3 regions of the Paenibacillus sp. JCM 9796 genome follow, and region 1 is predicted to be linked to each of the others. Evidence: riboswitches for the same ligand, from Rfam matches in the RefSeq annotation. Region 1 holds a riboswitch; each other region holds the start of a gene.

Region 1 (6,991 bases):
AATGTAACGGGGCTAAACACACCACCGAAGCTATGAGTCAGCATCGTGTTCACTGCGTCTTTGAGGTCATGTTTGGCCACGGGACATTCGCCAGATTCAACGACTAAAGTTGATGAAAGAATCTGGCTAAATGTCTCCAGGGGCTAAACATCCTGCTTCGAAGCTGGAGTGAACACGATGCGGGCAGTAGGGGAGCGTTGTATGCGGGTAGAAGCTGGATCGTGAGGACTGGTGGACTGCATACAAGTGAGAATGCCGGTATGAGTAACGAAAAGATCAGTGAGAATCTGATCCGCCGTAAGCCTAAGGGTTCCTGAGGAAGGTTCGTCCGCTCAGGGTAAGTCGGGACCTAAGGCGAGGCCGAAAGGCGTAGTCGAAGGACAACAGGTTGAAATTCCTGTACCACCGTGAACCGTTATGAGCGATGGGGTGACGCAGAAGGATAGTGACGCGAGCTGATGGATGCTCGTCCAAGCAGTGAGGCTGGTGTGTAGGCAAATCCGCACACCGTAAGGCTGGGCTGTGATGGGGAGGGAAATTTAAGTACCGAAGGTCATGAGTTCAGGCTGCCAAGAAAAGCCTCTAGCCAGGGAGAAGGTGCCCGTACCGCAAACCGACACAGGTAGGCGAGCAGAGCATGCTAAGGCGCTCGGAAGAACTCTCGTTAAGGAACTCGGCAAAATGACCCCGTAACTTCGGGAGAAGGGGTGCCTCGGTAGGGTGAATAGCCCGAGGGGGCCGCAGTGAAAAGGCCCAAGCGACTGTTTAGCAAAAACACAGGTCTGTGCGAAGCCGCAAGGCGAAGTATACGGGCTGACGCCTGCCCGGTGCTGGAAGGTTAAGGGGAGCGGTTAGGGGCAACCCGAAGCTGTGAACCGAAGCCCCAGTAAACGGCGGCCGTAACTATAACGGTCCTAAGGTAGCGAAATTCCTTGTCAGGTAAATTCTGACCCGCACGAATGGCGTAACGACTTGGGCGCTGTCTCGACGAGAGATCCGGTGAAATTTTAATACCTGTGAAGATGCAGGTTACCCGCGACAAGACGGAAAGACCCCATGGAGCTTTACTGCAGCTTGATATTGGACTTTGGTACGATCTGTACAGGATAGGTGGGAGCCTGGGAAGCCTGCGCGCCAGCGTGGGTGGAGGCGCCGTTGGGATACCACCCTGATCGTATCGGAGTTCTAACCTGGTACCGTGAACCGGTACGGGGACAGTGTCAGGTGGGCAGTTTGACTGGGGCGGTCGCCTCCTAAAGAGTAACGGAGGCGCCCCAAGGTTCCCTCAGAATGGTTGGAAATCATTCGAAGAGTGCAAAGGCATAAGGGAGCTTGACTGCGAGACAAACAGGTCGAGCAGGGACGAAAGTCGGGCTTAGTGATCCGGTGGTACCGCATGGAAGGGCCATCGCTCAACGGATAAAAGCTACCCTGGGGATAACAGGCTTATCTCCCCCAAGAGTCCACATCGACGGGGAGGTTTGGCACCTCGATGTCGGCTCATCGCATCCTGGGGCTGAAGTAGGTCCCAAGGGTTGGGCTGTTCGCCCATTAAAGCGGTACGCGAGCTGGGTTCAGAACGTCGTGAGACAGTTCGGTCCCTATCTGTCGTGGGCGCAGGAAATTTGAGAGGAGCTGTCCTTAGTACGAGAGGACCGGGATGGACGTACCGCTGGTGTACCAGTTGTTCCGCCAGGAGCACGGCTGGATAGCCAAGTACGGACGGGATAAGCGCTGAAAGCATCTAAGCGTGAAGCCCCCCTCAAGATGAGATTTCCCAATTAGTAAGACCCCTTGTAGACGACGAGGTTGATAGGTTCGGGGTGGAAGCGCGGCAACGTGTGGAGCTGACGAATACTAATCGGTCGAGGGCTTATCCAAAAAGACTTTCACTTTAGTGAAGTCAAAGCATTCAGCATGCTGAGTTTCGTATCCAGTTTTCAAGGTGCAAGCCGCCTTGAATGGCAAGATCTGATGTTTCGCAAGAAGCATCAACATCCGTTTGGTGATGATGGCGGAAGGGAACCACGCGTACCCATCCCGAACACGAACGTTAAGCCTTCCAGCGTCGATGGTACTTGGACCGCAGGGTCCTGGGAGAGTAGAACGTCGCCAAGCATCGTAAAAGACCAGGATTCGACATGTTGTCGATCTGGTCTTTTTTTCTTCAAAAAAACAAACAATAACCCACAGCACAACTAAATGGGGTGAAACCTTGCCGTACATTGTGATCGATCTTGAGTTTAACGGTAGAAAACATTATGCTATCCATCCGATGGAGATCTTGGAAATTGGCGCAGTTAAATTAAATGAACATTTACAGATCGTCGATACGTTTCAAAGTTATATCAATCCCAAGTACCCCATCAATCAATTCGCCTTGAATTTTTGCAAAATCGATAAGGACGTGTTGACCACCAGCCCGCCTTTTCCGGAAGTCATCGCCAAATTTATTGATTTCTGTGGAGTCGATTATAAAATCGTAGCGTGGGGAAGTACGGACTTTTTCAGTCTGTTTGTCGACTGTAAGATTCATGCGATCTCTTCGGATTGGTTAACACGCTTGATCGATATGTCCCGATTTTTTGATGGCGGATTACAGCAAGTGCTGGCAGCTAAAGAGATTCCTTTCGTCGGGCAGCATCATTCGGCCCTCGACGATGCATTGAACGCCTGCGAGCTTCTAAAAATAAATCCGGACATTGTGAAGTCAGAACGGTATTATAAGCCCGACCATTTTAAGCTATGCACAGGCGGCATCAAAAAGAAAATCAGCTCGGCCTTAAATCAAGCCGTTCAAAATAATAGCTTCTTAACATGGCAAGAGTTTGCTTCCGATAAGGAAACTCAAGATTATTTTGACATCATGAATCTGTCTGAATCGGAAATTGAAATGGTCGAAACGTTGTTTTCAAAATTTTATAAACAAACCTATGGACGTAAAACAAGATCCAAGCTGCGGTCCTCCGCCCCCACTTTATGATGGGGGTTTTTTAATGATGCCGGACGGATGAAACCGTGCCGCTGTGCGGCATACTAAACCCTGATTACATCTATGGCATAACACTCAACTAGAGGAGGCATTCAGCTATGAGTCCGATTCAAGGAAACAATTCGAATAATGAGCTGGCGGAACTAGGAACGCATGCCGCGGCGGCGACAAATTTGCATCGTACCCGGACGACGGAAGAACCGGTTCAAATCCAACCGCCGGTCGGCGGCAGCCCGGGACCCTTGGATAATCGCAGTCACCGCTACGATAATAAGAAGAACGGCAAACCGATCTAGCGCAGCAATAGCAAACAGGCGGAGTACGTGCGCCTGTTTTTTTACTCCTCGTCTTCAAATAAAGTACGGAGCATGCGTTCCCGATTCGTCATAAATTGCTTCGTGATCAAGTAGTGCTCGGTTTCTTCCAAAGTCGTCTTTTGTAAACCGTCCGGGGTTAATTGATAATGAACGGCGTCCGGGTAACTCATCAGAATCGGCGAGTGCGTCGAGATGATGAACTGGGAGTTCTGCTCAACGAGGGTGTGGATACGTGCAAGCATCGACATTTGCTTCAACGGCGACAGTGCGGCTTCAGGCTCATCCAAGATGTAGAGACCGTTGCCTCCGAAACGATGGACGAATGCGGAGAAGAATGACTCTCCGTGCGACTGCTCATGAAGCGACTTGCCGCCATAGGAGTCGATGATGCGTCTTCCGTACGAAAATTCGCTATCCAATTGGTCGATATTCGTCGCCAAATTGTAATAAGTTTCAGCTCGAAAAAAGAATCCGTCTCTCGGTTTAGTCACGCCCCGAACCAAGCGGATGTAACGATAAAGCTCCGAATGGGAATCACGCGTCGAAAACGCAAAATTTAATGTGCCGCCTTCGGGATTAAAACCCCAGGCAATAGCAATCGCCTCCAGCAGCGTCGATTTGCCGGTTCCGTTCTCTCCGATGATATAAGTAACTTTGGGGTGAAGCTTTAACCCGGAGAAATCACGCAGAGCGGAAAGGTGGAACGGATAACGGGTGAAGGAAGGCACTTTATCCCGAAGCAGTTCGATGCTGCGGATATACGGGTCCTTGGTGGCGGTCGCCATCATGTATCAACTCCAGACAGGAACGTATGTACGCTTTTCTTCATTTATAATATCATAAATTATGTAATAATGGAAAACTAAAAATAAGTAACATGCCAAAGCTATTGCAAAGCCGGCCTCACGCACCAGTGGGCCGGCTTTATTTATTTCCGCGTCTTCGCGATAAGATCGGACACGGTTACGAATTGATAGCCTCGTGATTTAAGCTCCGGCAGAATCCGCTTCAAGGCTTCAACCGTTTGCGTGCAATCCCCCTCCAAATCGTGAAACAACACGATGTCGCCGTTGTGCACGTTCCCGAGCACCTGCTGAACGATTTTGTCGACGCCGGGCTTGCGCCAATCCTTCGTATCCATATACCAGGACCACATCACGACGGTCAGCTTATCTTCTTTCATCGAATGGAGCAGCGTGTCGTTATAAAAACCTCCGGGAGGACGAAACACGTTCGGCATCTGTTCCGTAATATCAAAGATGACCTCCTGCGTTTGGCGAATTTCCTGAATCAACCGCTCGGGAGGATAATTTTTCAAATAATGATGGTCGAACGTATGATTGGCAATTTCATGTCCTTCGTTCACTTCGCGAATGGCGATGGCGGGAAACAACTGCACCCGTTTGCCGAGTACGAAGAACGTACCCTTGGCCTGATAGTCTCGAAGAATATCGAGAATCTGCGGCGTATAAACCGGATTGGGGCCGTCATCGAACGTTAATGCGATCAGCTTCTGATCGGTTTGCACGTTCCAGACGACTTCATCGCTGCCGGGCGCCGCGGCGCTCGCCGTCGTGCAACAGAGCAGCAAGCAGAACATCAGCAGCATAACCTTCCTGAACATGTCACACCACCTCCGCCGGGATATTTACTTGTAGTTTCGGGCTAAACGCAGTGTGCTATCCACGAACAAAGGCAGGCAAATAAAAACAGCAGCCTCGAAAGGCTGCTGTTGTGGGGGGCTTACGGTTGCTTAAGAACCGAGAACGTACACTTTCACTTGTTGAATGCCGAACCGCGATGCTTGACTCGGGCTTTCAGGAACGAAGATGTCGATTTTGTTCCCTTTAATCGCACCGCCGACATCGGTGGCCGTTGCGTACATTCCGCCGGTTGGGAGCCCTGCATAGTTATATCCTTCGATATACACTTTGGAACCGAGGGGAATGATGTTCGGATCGACAGCGATGGTACCGAGCTTCAGCGTGTTACCCATATAATCCAGCGAGCCATACCCACCGTTCTCGCTTGGAGCAGCGGTATAGGCAGTAGCCTTCGCTTCAATGACTTTCACATAATTTTTGGCGATCGTCTTGGGACGATACCATGCCGGAGCGTGGTATTTGCCGTCCGTACCGAGAATGGCGATCCGGTTGTTCGCATCCCATTGGGTGGTCTTGCCGAACGTTTCGGCAAGCAGACGGAACGGGACATAGACGCGGCCGTTCACCATTTTCACCGGATGTTCGATTGAAGCGGTTTGGTTATTAACGCTGATGACTTGTTCCCCGGTTGTGACCGATAAGGTCGTATCGCCGCTGCTGATCGCAACGTGAATTTGCGAGCCTTCCTGCTGCCAAGTCAGTTTATAGCCGAGTTTTTCGGCGATTGTCCGCGCAGGAACATGAAGCTTCGAGTTGCCGTCCAGAAGCGGCTGGGCATCCGGGAAGTGCACCAGCGAGTCGTTGATCTGCACCTTGATATCAGTGGGCAGATTTAACGGAGCGGCGTGTGCCGGCAGCGCTGCGGACAAAAACGCAGGCAACATCAAGCTGCATGCAAGAAGCATGCTTTTGAATTTCTTATTCAATTGTATCCCTCCTGTCAGCCTCCGAGGTTAGTTGTCGGGTTCGGGAAGAGGATTTTCCCTAAGCTGGCCCGCGGCAATCGCGGAACTCAATTATTCACCCCATGTGATGCGTCCCCCGTACGTTCAGAAAATGAACTGTTCGATTCGGCTTTTAAAAACTTACCATAGGTTGCCGTAATGGTTCAATGCATAAATTCATCCAGTCACTTCCTGGAATTGTAAATCGCGATGAATTTCGGCCTGAATCGATGTCCGGAAACAGGATCGGTGGTACAATAAAAACCTGTTCCTGCAATCTGCGCTCTAGACTTGGGGGCAGGACGATCTGTACAGAAACGGAGGCATCAGACATGTATCAGCGCGATTATATTATAATGAAGCTCATCGAGCAGACGGCTCGGGTAGTCATGAAAGTTTTACATAAACAGGCGTTATCGTTCCACGAGCGTATGGAATTGTTGAACCATGCGTTAAGGCAGCTCGTCGGTTTGGATTCCAAGCTGCTGCAGGCGTTGTCGGTGAAAGATTTGCTGGTGCTCCTCTCGCCTGGCGGACATCCGGATATCGGGAAGGCGCTCGCAGCCTCAGACCTGCTGTTGGCCCGTGTCAAGGTACTGCAGCAGGAAGGGCAGATACAGGTCGGGAAGGCCGAGGCGCTTAAATGGCTTGAGCTGCTGCTGACGATTCGTAAGATGGAGGAAAGTGCGGACTTGCGCGAGGAAACGGAGCGAAGGATCGAGACTTCGTTGGAATTGATCGGTCGATCGGGCATGGAGGCCTCCCAGCTCGAACTGCTTGTTCCTTATTATGATGAGACAGGACGGCTTGCTAAGGCGGAAGATGCGCTTTTTCACTGGATCGATGAAGTGAAGGGGGATGCATGGAACGAGGGGCTTTCACGCGTACTGGACATCGGCATGGAGATGTACGAGCGCTGGCTGACGGATTCGACATTGCAGCTGGAAGACGGAGGGTTATCGCGGGAAGAAGTACGGCAGGGCATGGCGGAGCTTGCGAAATTCAAATCAGGAGCCCGCAGGGAGGAGGCCGATGATGGATGAATGGATGTTCATGACTGGAGCCGGACTTCAT
Region 2 (6,991 bases), 1.7 Mb from region 1:
CGCGGCATACGCCGTCGTCGTCCAGAATCGCGCCGAGGAATTCCCAGTGCTCGTATTTCTTCACGAGGCCGGCCGTTTCCCAGCGGCGTACTTGCTCGTCGAGCGCGTACAAGAGCTGCTGGCCTGTCGTGGCGCCGGCGAACGCCGTACGGTGATGCTTCGTGCCCCCGAAGCGGCGGAAGTCAAGCAAGCCTTCCGGGGTACGGTTAAACATAACGCCCATCCGGTCCATTAAGTGAATGATGCCCGGCGCGGCTTCGCACATCGCTTTAACCGGCGGTTGGTTGGCAAGGAAGTCGCCACCGTATACAGAGTCGTCAAAGTGCTCCCAGGGAGAATCGCCTTCGCCTTTTGTGTTAACGGCGCCGTTGATGCCCCCTTGAGCACAGACGGAGTGAGAACGTTTAACAGGAACCAGAGAGAACAAGTCGACATGGACTCCGGCTTCTGCAGCTTTAATGGTGGCCATCAAGCCTGCAAGGCCCCCACCGACTACGATAACTTTCGAATTCGCCATGATTGTCCGATCCCCCTTAACCTTTCGTTACTGACGTTACATGCTGAAACGCTGGATCCAAGAATGCCGTCAGCGACATAATGAACATAGCGGACATCACCACGAAAACGCCCATCCAAACGTAAGTCGACACACGCTGCGCGCGCGGACCGACCGTAATGCCCCAGCTGACCAGGAACGACCACATGCCGTTGCTGAAGTGGAACACAGCGGCGATGACGCCGATTACATACAATACGAAGTAAACCGGATTCGATGCGATTTGGTGCATATGCGAGCCGATCTCCATTTGCTCGACGCTGCCGATCGCAATTTGAAAACGGGTTTGGAAAAAGTGCCACGCCACGAACAGGAACGTAACCACACCGGTCACGCGCTGCAAGAAGAACATCACGTTGCGGAAATAGCCGTAGTTATTTACGTTATTTCGCGCCGTGTAGGCGACATACAAACCGTAAATCGCGTGATACGCCAGCGGAATCCAAATGCCGAAAATTTCGAGCGCCAATACGAGCGGCAAACTGTGCAGCCATTCGACGTGCTCAAGAAAGCTCTCGGGTCCGCCCTTCGCTGCCGAGTAGTTCGTCAGCAGGTGTTCGATCAGGAAAAACCCGACCGGAATAACCCCCAGTAAGGAATGGAGCTTTCGTGAAAAGTACGAGTTCTTGAACATTACCCTTCGTTCCCCCCTAAAATTAGGCTTGCCACGGCCTTCGTGAAAACCATTACCCATTGTACTCCCGACGCCTGAGAGCGTCAACACAAAACGATACAACTATTTTCCATGAATCGACAGTCTTGTATACGGTTCACGGTAATTATTGTGAACAATCCGTGACATATACATCCTACTCTTATTTCGCTTATAATGGAAGTGCCGATTTCTTATAATCTCTTATAACTACAGTGCATATAGAAAGGAATAACTATGGAACAATTCGACATGTTCGTCACGGTCGTGCAGCAGCAAAGCTTGAATAAAGCGTCACAATTGCTGAACATCTCGCAGCCCGCCCTTTCGCGCAAAATCATGAAGCTGGAGCAGGAGCTTGGCGTCGAGCTGTTCCGCCGTAAAGGCAAGCGGCTCGAGCTGACGCGCGCCGGCGAGGTCTGTTACGAATATGCGCTCGATCAGCAGCGTCTGGAGCGGAAGCTGCACGATTCGCTGCGCGCGTTCCGTTCCGCGACGAAACCGGCCAGCATCGTCATCGGCGCCAGTCTGACCACCCTGCAATCCACCTTGCCCGATTTGATCACCATTTATACACGCGAGCATCCGCATACCGATATTAAAGCCGTCACCGGCAAAACGCACGAGGTCGTCCCGCTCGTCAAGGAGAAAAAAGTCGACATCGGTCTTGTCGCCTCGCAAATCGACGACCCCGGCCTCGTCAGCGTCCCGCTGTTCGACGATCATCTCTGTCTGGTGCTCCCCGCCGCACACCCTTATGCCGATCACGCCGGCTTGACCGTTCACGATTTGCACGAGCTGCCGATGATCTTATTCTCCCGCGGGACATGGTATCGCGTACTGATGGACGAAATGTTCCATCGCTGCGGCGTCCATCCGGATGTGAAGATGGAGATCGATTCGTTCGAAGCGATCGTCCGCCTCGTCGCGACGTGCCAGACAGCCACGCTGCTCCCGGAATCGTACCTGCGCCATCCGCTGGTCGGCAACAATGAGCTGACCGTTCGTTTCGTCCCCGAGCTGGAGCAAACGAAAAGAACGACTTCGCTCCTATATACGGAGGAAGCCGCTCTCGAAGCGCCGATCCGGCGGTTTATCGACCTGGCGGTGAAGCATTACCGTTGACCCTCCAGGCTCACTTCTCCTCGAGCCCCAGCTTGCGCGCGGCATAAGCCGTCGTGCTCGCCTGGAGCAGGATCGTGAGCAGCACCGCCAGGAACGTAACGGACGAGATGATGTCCGCATGCGCGATGCCCATCCCGGCTACCATACCCGACAGCGCGGCGGGAATGACGCCCGTCTCCCGCACCCAGAACATAAATACAATCTCGTTCCGCTCCCACTTGGCCTTCCGGTCCGGAAGCGCGGAGGCCAGCACGGTAAGCGGCCTTGCGATCAGCATGAATACCGCAATGACACCGAGGCTCGGCCACAAGTGTTCGAAGATAATGCCGAAGTTTACCTGGCTTCCGAGCAGAATGAAAATAAGCATGCGCATCAGCACCGTCATATTTTCGGTAAAGTGGCCCATTTCCTGCAGCTTGTCGTCCATGTGGAGCTTGAACAAATCGCTGTTCCCCCAAATCAGTCCGGCCGTGAACGTCGCCATAAATCCGCTCACATGCAGCGCGTCGCCCAGCCAGTAGGCCCCAAGCGCGGTAACGACGAGGGCGATCGTGGTGTAATCGCGCAGCCATCCGAGCCTCAGGTGCGCCGTGATGAACGCCAGCCCGAACCCGACGCCGATGCCGACCGCGATGCCGCCGAGCGCCGTTTGCAGAAACTCGAGCACGCTTGAGGAAAGCGATATCGCCTGTCCGCCCGTAATCGCGCCGAGCACCGAGAAGGTGAGGATCGAGCCGGTTGCGTCGTTGAAGGCGGATTCGCTTTCCACCGTTTCCCGTACTTTGCTCCGGATCTTCACTTGCTTGAAGACGGGGATCAGCGTCGCCGGGTCGGTCGACGAAATAATCGCCCCAAGCAGCACCGCATACATGAACGGGATCCCCAGCAGGTAATGGGCGGCGAAAGCGACGACCGCGCACGTAATCAGCACGCCCGGCACGCTTAGCAAGGTAAGGGTGACCCATACCTGGCGAAGGCCCGACAGCCGGATGTTGCGCCCCCCGTCGAATAAGATGAGCGCGGAACCGACGGTTAAGATGAATTGATTCGTGAACGTGCTGCTCGGCTCGTGAATCAGGTGCAGCCCTTGACCGACGATCATGCCTGCGGCCAAAAAGAGAGCGACGTCCGGCAGTTTCAGCCAATTCGCCGCTTTTCCGAAAATCATGCCCAGAAATAAGACGGAAACGATTAAAAAGATGACATGCTCGATAAGTACGGCATTCTCCAACTCTCCGCGGCTCCTTCCTATATAAACATAACGGTCGATCGTCTAACAAAGCCTTAACGAACCAAAGTGTTCTCGAAATGCTCGATCTGTTCGTTCGTGCCAATGATGACCATGACGTCCTTCTCGTCTACGGTATCGGTAGCCGTCGGCGCGATGATCACGTCGCCATGCTTCTTATTGATAGCGACGACGCTGCAGCCATAACGAGCCCGGGTATCAAGCTCCTTCAACGACAGACCGTCCAAACACTTCGGAACGGCCAGCTCGGCGATCGTGTACTCCTTCGACAGCTCGATATAATCGAGCAGATTCGGGGAAACCAGCTGATGCGCGACGCGAATGCCCATATCCCGTTCCGGGAAAATGACCCGGTCGACGCCGATCTTATGCAGCACCTTCCCGTGCAGCTCGGACAACGCCTTGGCCACAACCATCTTCACCCCGATATCCTTCAAGAGGATCGTCGTCAGGATGCTGGCTTGAATATCGTTGCCGATCGCTACGATCACGCAATCAAAATTCCGGATCCCAAGCGAACGAATGACATCTTCGTCCGTCGAATCCGCAACGACGACGTGCGTGAGCTCTTCGCTCATTTCTTCTACCGCTTCCTCGTCCATATCGATCCCCATTACTTCATAACCGAGCTGTATGAGCTCCTTTGCCAGACTCGAGCCGAAACGGCCGAGTCCGATTACCGCGTACTGACTGCGTTTCATCGAATGCCTCTCCCTATCCAATCGTAATTTTCCCTTCCGGGTATCTGAACAGCTCTTTCTCTGCCTTCGGACCGAGCGCATACGCGAGCGTCAACGGACCGAGCCGGCCGATAAACATCGTAAGGGCGATCATCAACTTGCCGAACGTGGTCAAATCGGGCGTGAGCCCCATCGACAGTCCGACCGTGCCGAAAGCCGACGTCGCTTCGAACAAAATCATCAGGAAATTGTGATCTTCCGTCGTGGACAGCAGCATGGTGACGAGGATGACCCAGAACAAGGCGATCATGGTTAACGTAATCGCTTTAAGAATCCGGTCTTTGCCGAGCCGGTTATGGAACAGCACGATATCCTCTTTCCCCCGGATCATCGCGATAATCGCCCCGATCAGCGTCGTGAACGTCGTCGTCTTGATCCCGCCACCCGTCGATCCCGGGGACGCCCCGATGAACATGAGAACAATAATGAAAAACTGCGTCGCCTGCCTCATGCCCGCGATGTCGATGCTGTTCGCGCCGGCCGTTCGAGGGGAGACCGATTGAAAGAACGAAGCCAGTATTTTACCGTTCCAGTTAAGCGTGGCAAGCGTCTTCGGATTCGTAAATTCAAAGATGAAGATGACGATGGCGCCGACCAGGATCAGAATGCCGCTCGCGCTCAACACGACCTTGGAATGGAGCGACAGCCGGCGGCGCTGCTTGTACTCCATCAAGTCGGACAGGACGACAAACCCGATCCCTCCTAATATAATCAACGCCATGGAGACGATATTGATCACATAATCGTCCGCGTAAGCCGTAATGCTGGAGAACTGGCCGGTAATCGGACCGAACAGATCGAACCCGGCGTTGTTAAAGAACGAGATCGCATGAAACACCCCATACCCCAGCGCACGCACCGGACCTAAATCGAACGACCACCGGATGGCGAAGATGACAGCCGCTGTGAACTCGATCGTCAACGAGTACACCAGAACTTTACGGATTAAGCGCACGATGCCTTCCATGCTGCCCTGATTCATCGCTTCTTGAAGAATGAGCCGTTCTTTCAGCGAAAGCCGCTTATTCAAGGCGAAGGCGAACAGGGTGGCCATGGTCATGAACCCGAGACCGCCGACCTGAATCAACGAAATAATGACAATCTTGCCGAATAAAGACCAATGAGTGCCTGTATCGACTACGGCCAGACCGGTCACACAGGTCGCCGAGGTCGCCGTGAACAACGCGTCCAGGAAAGGCGTCGGCACCCCGGACGCCGCTGACACCGGGAGCGTTAACAAGCCGGCGCCCGCCAGTATGATCAAGGCGAACCCGATGACCAAAATTTGCGGCGGGGTAAGCTCGATTTTTTTCGATTTGGATTTCATCCTGAACCTGCACCTTCTCAACTTTTTATGAACAACAAAAAAAAGACACGGGAAACCCAGTGCCATCCAAGGTTCCTGTAACACAAGCCTACGAGGTTAGCTGACGGATTCGGGTATACAGGCCCCCTATCCATGCGGCCCGTTACCCGGCCCTGCACGGAATTCACCCCTATGATTCATGGTTCCCCCGTTTTCTTGAAGAAATTCGGCTTCTTATTCAATTGATATGAATTATAAGGTTCTTTGGAACGAAGTACAAAGCTCTATTTGGCGGAAAAGGAAGGATTTTCGGAACATTACGATACATGACAGCGCTCTCAAACGGTGAAGTCTTCTCCTTGCTTGTTTTTTCCGGCGGTTTCTCGTGATATCATGAGATTACCCTATTAGCATGGATGGCCATAACGGAGAATACGATTAAGATAAGCTGTTACGATTTACCGGATAAGGAGTGTGTCATGCCCAACAAAGGTTCTCGTCCCCCCTTATGGCTGGCGGTCATCGGTCTTCTGCTGTACTTCGGGCTATCTTATCTCGCCCCGCTGATTCAGGACCACAACGATCTTGACGGGGAAGCACAGGCGGCGCCTGCCATTAGTAAAGCGGAAGCGGCCGACCTCGCGATCGCCTTCGCCGATCACAAATTCGGGCTCTCGCCCGGCCGCACGGCGGATACGTTGTTTCAATCGAACACGGTTCGCAGCGGGTACATCCAGAAGGAAGGCTTGGAGGAAGAGTATCGAAAGCGGTTCGAGAAGCGTTATCCAATCGATTATTACGAAGTGGAAATCCGCGATGGGCAAGCCACCTATTACATCGGGGTCAACTTCAACAACCGTCAGGTGATCAGCTATAGCGCTTCGAAAGCGCCGACGGCCAAAACCGAAGCGCGGCCGGCGGCGGAAACGGATGCGTCCTCGATCGCCGTAAGCGCCGTCCGCGATATGGGCTTCGATCCGGCTGCGTTCACACTGGCTGGCAGCGCTGCGGACAAACGCCCGCCCGGCGAATTCGTATTCGTCAGCAAGACGGAGCGGATCGGCGAAGCCCCGCTGGAGCTGCACGTGCAGACGGCGAACGGGCAAGCGGTGTCGTTCCGCCCGGCATTCCCGCCGCCGGAAAGCTTCACGCTCTGGCAGCAGATGCAGGACGAGCGGTCCGCTCTGATGACGCGGATCAGCTTGTTCGCATCGCTGCTGATGGCGCTCGCCGCCTTGATCCTCGTCGTACGGCAGCGCAAACAGATCGACTTCGCGCGCGGCGCGCTGCTGTCGATCGTGTTCCTGGCGATCTATGTGAGCAATAACTACAATCTGATGCCCGCCTTCCGTACGATGCACGG
Region 3 (6,991 bases), 360 kb from region 1:
CGGAATTTTTTTATCCAAATGAATATAAACGCCCTGCCTCACTTCGTAACGTTCCTTAATCAAACGCGCCGCTTGAAACGCTAAGTTCTTCTCATCGAGCGGTATGTAGCCTGCTTGACTGGAAATAATGATCGTATCCCGTGGAAGCTCCTGCATCTCGATACGATCGGCCAAATCCACCATCGTCATGACCATTTCGACTTCATGAAACCCGTCGGCCCGCTTGTACAACACATCCAGGGACAAATTGATTTTTGCCGGCGCTTTCTCGAACACTTTCATAACACACCTTCTTTACACCTGTCTGACTTTTCCTGCCATGAGGCCGAATGCCATTTATGTCATTTAACCTAATACTATACCAAAAAGGAGACAAAAAAAAGCTAAAGCCCGGGTTTCGCGCTTTAGCTTCATGTTTCGACCGTTCGTTATTGTCCTGTATATGGCGAATAGGAAGAGGCGTTCGCCGGAGTGCCGTGCGAAGCCGCGTAATACGGCACATTCTGCACCGGATATGAAGAAACGCCAGCTGCAAAGCCGGACGGTCCGAACGAGACCGGAGGCGGCACGGGCTGCTGCATAGCAGGACGATATGGCGTCTGAACCGCCTGCGCTTGCACCTGCGTCTGCCGGGCAAGCGTTTGCTCCGCGATCTGAATGGCCCGCTTCACCATATTGCCGGCATCCTTCGTGCGAATTCCGCCCCAACCTTCCCGCTGCACCGTTTCATAGAACCCTAAATCTTTGGCCAGCTCATATTTAAATTGTTCCGACATCACGCCTCTGCGGCTTCTACGCCCCATATCCGAAACCCTCCTTCAAAGGATGAATGTTCGAGTTATGAGGTTAGTATGCGCCCGCCGCAGCAAATTCATACGAATGCAACTTTACATCTCATCCGAACGTCTTAAAAAGCGAAAGGACGAATAAGCGCCGAGTCCGCAGCACACAGCGATTCACATGGATAGGGCTACTAAAGAAAAACGACTGACCACCTAACGATCAACCGTTCCTTATGTAACCTTATTGCTGTATTGTAATCCGTACTTCTCCGTCGTCGTTACATACTGTGACTTCGACAGATTCCGTCAGTATGTCCGCATAACTGTAAGAAACTCGCTTGAAGGTTTGCTGTTCTTGATCCAGCTTCACAATGAAAACGGAAGGGTAGGTTTCCTCCAAGACTCCGGAGCGTTCAACCGTCTTGCGGCGGCCACCATTCGCTCTAAGCATTATCTTCTGTCCGACATGAGGTTCCAAACAACGTTTGATCTCCAATAGCGCATTTTTAGCCATTGACTGCTACCACCTCTTTCCTTCTAGATTATTATAACGCAACATAGGTAGTATGTCAATTTAAGCGAAATATTATATCAGCGTCTTTGATTAGTTGTCAACGATTATTTTCCCTGATTTTATGCGGTTTTACGCTAGGCGCTTCCGTATTCGTTCACCAAATTGTCGAATAAAAAAGAAAAAGCACCATTTCGGCGCTTATTTCGGAGTGGCATATTGAATTTTCGGCACGCCTCTTCGGTAGCTTCCCAGCGATTCGATGCCCCCGATCCCTTCGAGACCGCTGTGCGTCAACCCGATGACATCGACTATGTTTACGGTTTCTTTGATCGGCGTATAAGCTACTTTCACCGCAATGCACAATGGATCAAGCGCATGGATCAAGACGCGGGCCGGCGAGCTGGCAAAGTTCGCTCCCGCCTGCAGCAGCGCTTCAAAGTGCGATTGGCAAGCGCCTGCGACGATCGTTAAGGCATCGAGACTTTTCTCGAACTGCCTGGCGGCTTGAACCGCATTTACGAAGTTATGCGAATTCTTGTAACTGCTAAGCTTGGTAATATCGCCTGCCGGCCGATGCTTTACAAAGCCGTCGTGCCCCGTTATGACCACAATGTCGGGGCGTACCAGCGGAAGCAGCCGATACACCGCATCGGCCATATTCGCCTCGGCTACGTAATACCCTTCGGCGGGAACCCGCAATTCACCGTATAAGTTCATGCACTTGCGCAAATAATTCGGATCGCCGTCCAAATGCAATACTTTGCCTGGCATTTCGAAGTAAACGGGATGTTTGGCCGGCTCCCCCGCCGGCCAGCCGGGCGGCCCTGTCGTCGCCGCCGCCAATCCGTTGCGCGGCATCGTGTCCATCCATTTCGGACGTGTAATTGCTTTATCGAGGTAAGGATCGAGCTGCGGCATCACTTCCAGATCGACAAGGGGTGCATCGGCCAAAAGCCTAAGCTCCACTCCCCGAAGAACCGCCAGCTGTTGCCGGATTTCTTGAATTTTAAAAACGATATCACCACCATACGACTTCCGAGTGACCAGGTCTCCCTGCTTCATGGCTGCATCGCCTCCCCGTCTATCGTATGGCGGTTCTAGGCATTTGGTGCAGACGTTTCGCCCAGGATCGTTATTTGGCGGTTCTTGCCGTCTTCAAGTAATCGGCTAAGCGGTGCGACAACTTTGCATACTCTTCGATCGACAGCGTCTCGCCGCGCCTCGAGGGTGCGATTCCCGCACCCAGCAGCAGACGTTCCAGATCGGGCTTCGATTCTTTATCGAAATATTTGGCCGCCAAGTTGTTGTAAATCGTCTTGCGGCGCTGCACGAAGCTGGCCTGCATGACGTCAAAGAAGAACGCCTCGTCTTCGACTTCCACCGCCGGCTTCTCTCGCACCTTGAGCTTGATGACCGCCGAGTCCACGTTCGGCTGCGGAATGAACACCGTTTGCGGCACGATCGCGACCACTTCCGGTTCGCAATAATACTGTACGGCGATGCTGAGCGAGCCGTATTCCTTGCCTCCGGGCTTTGCCGCCATTCGCTCGGCCACTTCCTTCTGGATCATGACGACAATGTTCTCGAGCGGCAGCCGCTCTTCCAGCAGCTTCATCAGGATCGGGGTCGTCACATAGTAAGGCAGGTTAGCGACAACGCTTACTTTCGATACGTCTTGAAACTTATCCTTGAACAACGCCTGCAGGTCCACCTTGAGTACGTCCCCGTGCACCACTTCGGCCTGCGGATAAGGCGCCAGCGTCTCCTCCAGCATCGGCAGCAGCCGCTGGTCGATCTCGACGGCTACGACTTTGCCCGCACGTTTAGCGAGCTGCTGGGTCAATGCCCCGATGCCCGGACCAATTTCGAGCGCGCCCTTCGTCTCGTCAAGCTCAGCGGCAGAGACAATGTTGTGAAGCACATTCTGATCGATCAGAAAATTTTGTCCGAGGCTTTTCTTGAGCACAAAGCCGTACTTCTGCATCAGTTCCTTGGTTCGCTTCGGCGAAGCGATATCCTCGGACGCTTGTCCGTAACCCGGTTCATTTCCGTTTCGACTCATGACGTGGCACCCTCTTTTTCATTCAATTCCCGACGGGCCGCTTCAAACTCCTCCCGGGAAATTTGAAACATGCGGCAGCGGTTATAAAATTGCTTCCCGTTGCAATAACCGATTCCGAGACGATTGCCCATCGCAAGTCTCCGGGCGGCCGCACGAGGATGCACGATCAGCCCGGCCTCCATCAGATCGTCCCATGTGATAGCCGACTCTTCGTTTCGACCGTCGGTCCTCACGTTGGCCAGTGCCGTGCGAATCGCTTCGACCGATGCGTTCTCGACGCCGATATCGCCCTTGCTTGTCGCCGCCTCCTGCGTCAGGAAGGCATGCTTCGCGCCGGGTACTTCCTTCGTAATAATTTTGCGAATACGCTCCCCGGCATGATCGGGATCCGTGAATACGATTACGCCCCGCCGTTCTTGCGCAAGCTTAATGCGTCGAATAACGTCCGCATTGATCGCCGAACCGCCCGTTTCGATGGTTTCCGCTTCTACCGCTCGCTTAATGGCTACCGTATCGTCCTTACCTTCCACTACGATAATTTCTTTAATCATGTGCACGTACCTTCCTTCGTGAACAAGAGAAAAAGAAGAGGGACGCCTCACGAGCACCTCTTCTTATCTGCCGATCTATATATAATGAATGTAGTCTTTCCGAATTGCAAGCGCCTAATCCGCCGACGGTTTTTTGGGACCGATAATGTATACCGTATAACCGCGCTTCGTACCGAAACGAGTTGCATAGTCACCGTTCTCGAAAAAGACGTCGATCTTGTTCCCTTTCACAGCGCTGCCTGTATCTTCGGCTCGGCGGAAGCCGACGCCCTCGATATAGACCCACCAGCCGATCGGGATCACTTTAGGATCGACTGCAATCGTGCGACCTTCCGTTACCTTCGCGCCCGAAGAAGTTACGCCGTATTGCGGATGACTTTCATCCTTGCCGGTGGATGACACCCCCGCCGAATAAGCGGTTAGCGTAACGTTTTTGATTACTTGCTTGTAGCCGAATTTGACGCCGTTCTTGGTCAACTCCTCGACGTTCGGCGATGAAGAGGACAGAACGACAACCGGATTTTTCGTCCCGACGGCCACAATGCGTTGTTTGCTCTCGGTTTGTACTTGCTGATCCACGACCTGCTCCGACACAAGCACGCCGTCTTCATACACTTTCTCCAGCTTCTTCACAAGGAGGCCCTTCTGACCTTCCTGCAATACTTGCTCTTTGCCCTTTAACAATTGGGGCTCGCTCTTGGTTACTGTATCGAATGCGATCGGTTCTTGCACATCTGCTGTTTCTTTCGTCACGCGGACAACCTTCAGTTCCGCATGAGGGCTTACTTCCGTTTCCTTAGCCGGAATGACTTTATCGAGCTCGCCCACAGGGACGTTCAAATCCTGCAGAGCGGCCTCTACCGTCTTGCCAACCGTGTAAACTGTCTTCGTCTCGCCGTCGGCGGTTAATTGCACCGGCGTCGTATGCGTGATCGCAATGCGGTCGCCCGATTTCACCTTTGCATCCAGCGCATGGGAAATACGGTCGTTCTCGCTTACTGCGATTCCTTGCTCATCCAGTACTCGTTGCAGTACCTCTTCCCGGGTTTGGAACGTGCGTTCCTGTCCGTCTACAACGATCGATACGCGCTTAATGGCCGTACCGTGCAACATCATCAAGAACATGAAAGTCATAGCGAATGAAATGAGAGCGATAATCGAAATCATACGCAAGTTTTCATGCGTCCATCGCAACGCGAAGGTCATGCTGGATGATCGTCTTACATGGGTTTGCCCTGGTGTTTCAGCGCCCACTTGTTCGGTCCTCCTTAAAGCCTCGCCATTCGAGTGTTATGCATGATAAGATTCTGACGCGACTATGGTAAATTGTTTGATTGCCATTACCAACGTTTGTGCTGCTGACATCAGAGTATCCACTTGCCTGCCGTATTCACCCCCCTCGGGTGTAAAGAGTAGCCAGCTTGGACACGAATCCCTTTTACGGGAAACACAAAAAAAGTCAGCGGAGAAGAGGAACCTTCCCGTGACTTTTCTCATTTTGTCCAAATGAAAATAAAAGCACACGACAATGCGTTACCTCTCTCTAGACGCTTACGAGGTTAGCTGACGGATTCGGACTTGAGAGTCGCCCTACCCCGGGACAGTTGCCCGCCCCAGAGATTCACCCCTAAAAAACACCTTGGCAATCATGAATGGACCGCCGCGATGTGGTTCCCCCGTTTTCCTTTCGGAAACTCAGCGATGTTGGAATTCTGGTAATCGTATGAAGTTATTATTGAGTGTACGACGCGAGGGGTTTGGTTGTAAAGTATACAAACGTATAAAAAAAGAACGGTTTTTACCCATTTTCGTTTAAATATACTCATTACATGAATAAAATACATCTATCTCTCATTCGCACGAACCGATTTAGCTGTTTTCTTTATTTTTCTCGATTCGCTATAAGTAACAGCGTTTATGCAAGCGTTTCCCAGAGCCCAACACACTCACTTTAAACGAAAAAGTTCCATCGCATTTCGAGTCGTCGCTTCGGCTAATTGCTCGATCGAAATGCCCTTGATTTCGGCCGCCGTTTCGGCGACAAGACGGACGTAAGCGGACTCGTTTCGCTTGCCCCGATATGGATGCGGAGTTAAATAAGGCGCATCGGTTTCAATCAAAAGCCGGTCCATCGGCACCTTCTCGAGTACCTCTTTCGGTTGCTTGGCATTTTTGAAAGTTACTGGGCCGCCGAAAGAAATGTAAAAATTCATATCGAGACACATTTTGGCCGTCTCCCAGCTGCCGGAGTAACAATGCATCACGCCGCCGACCTCCGCCGCTTTCTCCTCGCGCAGCGTTTGTACGACGTCTTGATGCGCATCGCGGTTATGGATCGCAATCGGCAGGCCGACCCTGCGGGCCAGACGAATTTGTTCGCGGAATACCCGATTCTGTACGTCTTTCGGCGACGTATCCCAATGGTAATCAAGCCCGATTTCGCCGATGGCAACCACTTTCTCGTGACGACACAACGATTCGATCCAGGCGAGATCTTCTTCCCTCATATCTTTGGCTTCCGTCGGATGCCAGCCCACCGTCGAGTAGATGAAATCGTACTGCTCAGCCAGCGCCAAGGAGCTTGGAATCGTCTCCCGATTAAATCCAATATTCACGATTCGACTTATTCCGTTGTCTCTTGCGCGCGCAATCACCTCGTGTCGGTCTTCATCGAATTGCGGCGCATTCAGGTGTGCATGTGTGTCGATTAGCATAACGTTTTCTCCTTCATCTTCTATATGTCGTTTAAGATCTTAGCAGCTTCCGAATTTCTTTATCCAAAGCTGGAAGATGTTTCAATACGAGTTCCTGCGGGTAATACAGGTGGTATTTTCCGTTCTGGATCCCGCTGATCGAACGCACGATTTCGGATTTTCGCGAGATTTCCGTCAACGTGTCGTGCGCATCGAGCAATAAAATCGGCAGTTTCTCATCCTGTTCGCCCGGCCGGTACACATCATAGGATTGATCGGACGGGAAATCGACTTCCAGGTAATAGGAGGGATCTAATCCTAGATTGCCCATTTTTTCACGAAGCCGTTCCAGCATGCCGACGTCCATAATTTCCAGCGTTACATATTTG

Evidence for each region. Region 1 has a riboswitch for cyclic di-AMP ahead of ACZ439_RS10265 (stalk domain-containing protein). Riboswitches for the same ligand answer to the same signal wherever they lie in the genome.
Region 2: it holds a riboswitch for cyclic di-AMP, as region 1 does, so the genes downstream of both, ACZ439_RS18765 (TrkH family potassium uptake protein) here and ACZ439_RS10265 (stalk domain-containing protein) in region 1, are expected to answer to the same signal.
Region 3: it holds a riboswitch for cyclic di-AMP, as region 1 does, so the genes downstream of both, ACZ439_RS12090 (3D domain-containing protein) here and ACZ439_RS10265 (stalk domain-containing protein) in region 1, are expected to answer to the same signal.

The regions. Positions count from the first base shown of each region.
Region 1 is NZ_AP043723.1:2,147,656-2,154,646, reverse strand. Features, by position in the region: rRNA gene ACZ439_RS10295 (23S ribosomal RNA) at 1-1,881, shown strand, start outside; rRNA gene rrf (5S ribosomal RNA) at 2,002-2,118, shown strand; gene ACZ439_RS10285 (3'-5' exonuclease) at 2,228-2,983, shown strand; gene ACZ439_RS10280 (hypothetical protein) at 3,091-3,288, shown strand; gene ACZ439_RS10275 (AAA family ATPase) at 3,330-4,094, opposite strand; gene ACZ439_RS10270 (polysaccharide deacetylase family protein) at 4,238-4,933, opposite strand; gene ACZ439_RS10265 (stalk domain-containing protein) at 5,063-5,899, opposite strand; cyclic di-AMP (ydaO/yuaA leader) riboswitch at 5,901-6,059, opposite strand; gene ACZ439_RS10260 (DUF6483 family protein) at 6,250-6,960, shown strand.
Region 2 is NZ_AP043723.1:3,868,215-3,875,205, reverse strand. Features, by position in the region: gene sdhA (succinate dehydrogenase flavoprotein subunit) at 1-517, opposite strand, end outside; gene ACZ439_RS18785 (succinate dehydrogenase cytochrome b558 subunit) at 534-1,190, opposite strand; gene ACZ439_RS18780 (LysR family transcriptional regulator) at 1,446-2,333, shown strand; gene ACZ439_RS18775 (cation:proton antiporter) at 2,344-3,564, opposite strand; gene ACZ439_RS18770 (potassium channel family protein) at 3,618-4,283, opposite strand; gene ACZ439_RS18765 (TrkH family potassium uptake protein) at 4,297-5,649, opposite strand; cyclic di-AMP (ydaO/yuaA leader) riboswitch at 5,720-5,870, opposite strand; gene ACZ439_RS18760 (CPBP family intramembrane glutamic endopeptidase) at 6,108-6,991, shown strand, end outside.
Region 3 is NZ_AP043723.1:2,509,423-2,516,413, forward strand. Features, by position in the region: gene ispE (4-(cytidine 5'-diphospho)-2-C-methyl-D-erythritol kinase) at 1-282, opposite strand, end outside; partial or broken gene ACZ439_RS12065 (small, acid-soluble spore protein, alpha/beta type) at 627-803, opposite strand; gene veg (biofilm formation stimulator Veg) at 1,024-1,296, opposite strand; gene yabG (sporulation peptidase YabG) at 1,495-2,358, opposite strand; gene rsmA (16S rRNA (adenine(1518)-N(6)/adenine(1519)-N(6))-dimethyltransferase RsmA) at 2,429-3,358, opposite strand; gene rnmV (ribonuclease M5) at 3,355-3,909, opposite strand; gene ACZ439_RS12090 (3D domain-containing protein) at 4,024-5,115, opposite strand; cyclic di-AMP (ydaO/yuaA leader) riboswitch at 5,442-5,620, opposite strand; gene ACZ439_RS12095 (TatD family hydrolase) at 5,856-6,623, opposite strand; gene ACZ439_RS12100 (HD domain-containing protein) at 6,655-6,991, opposite strand, start outside.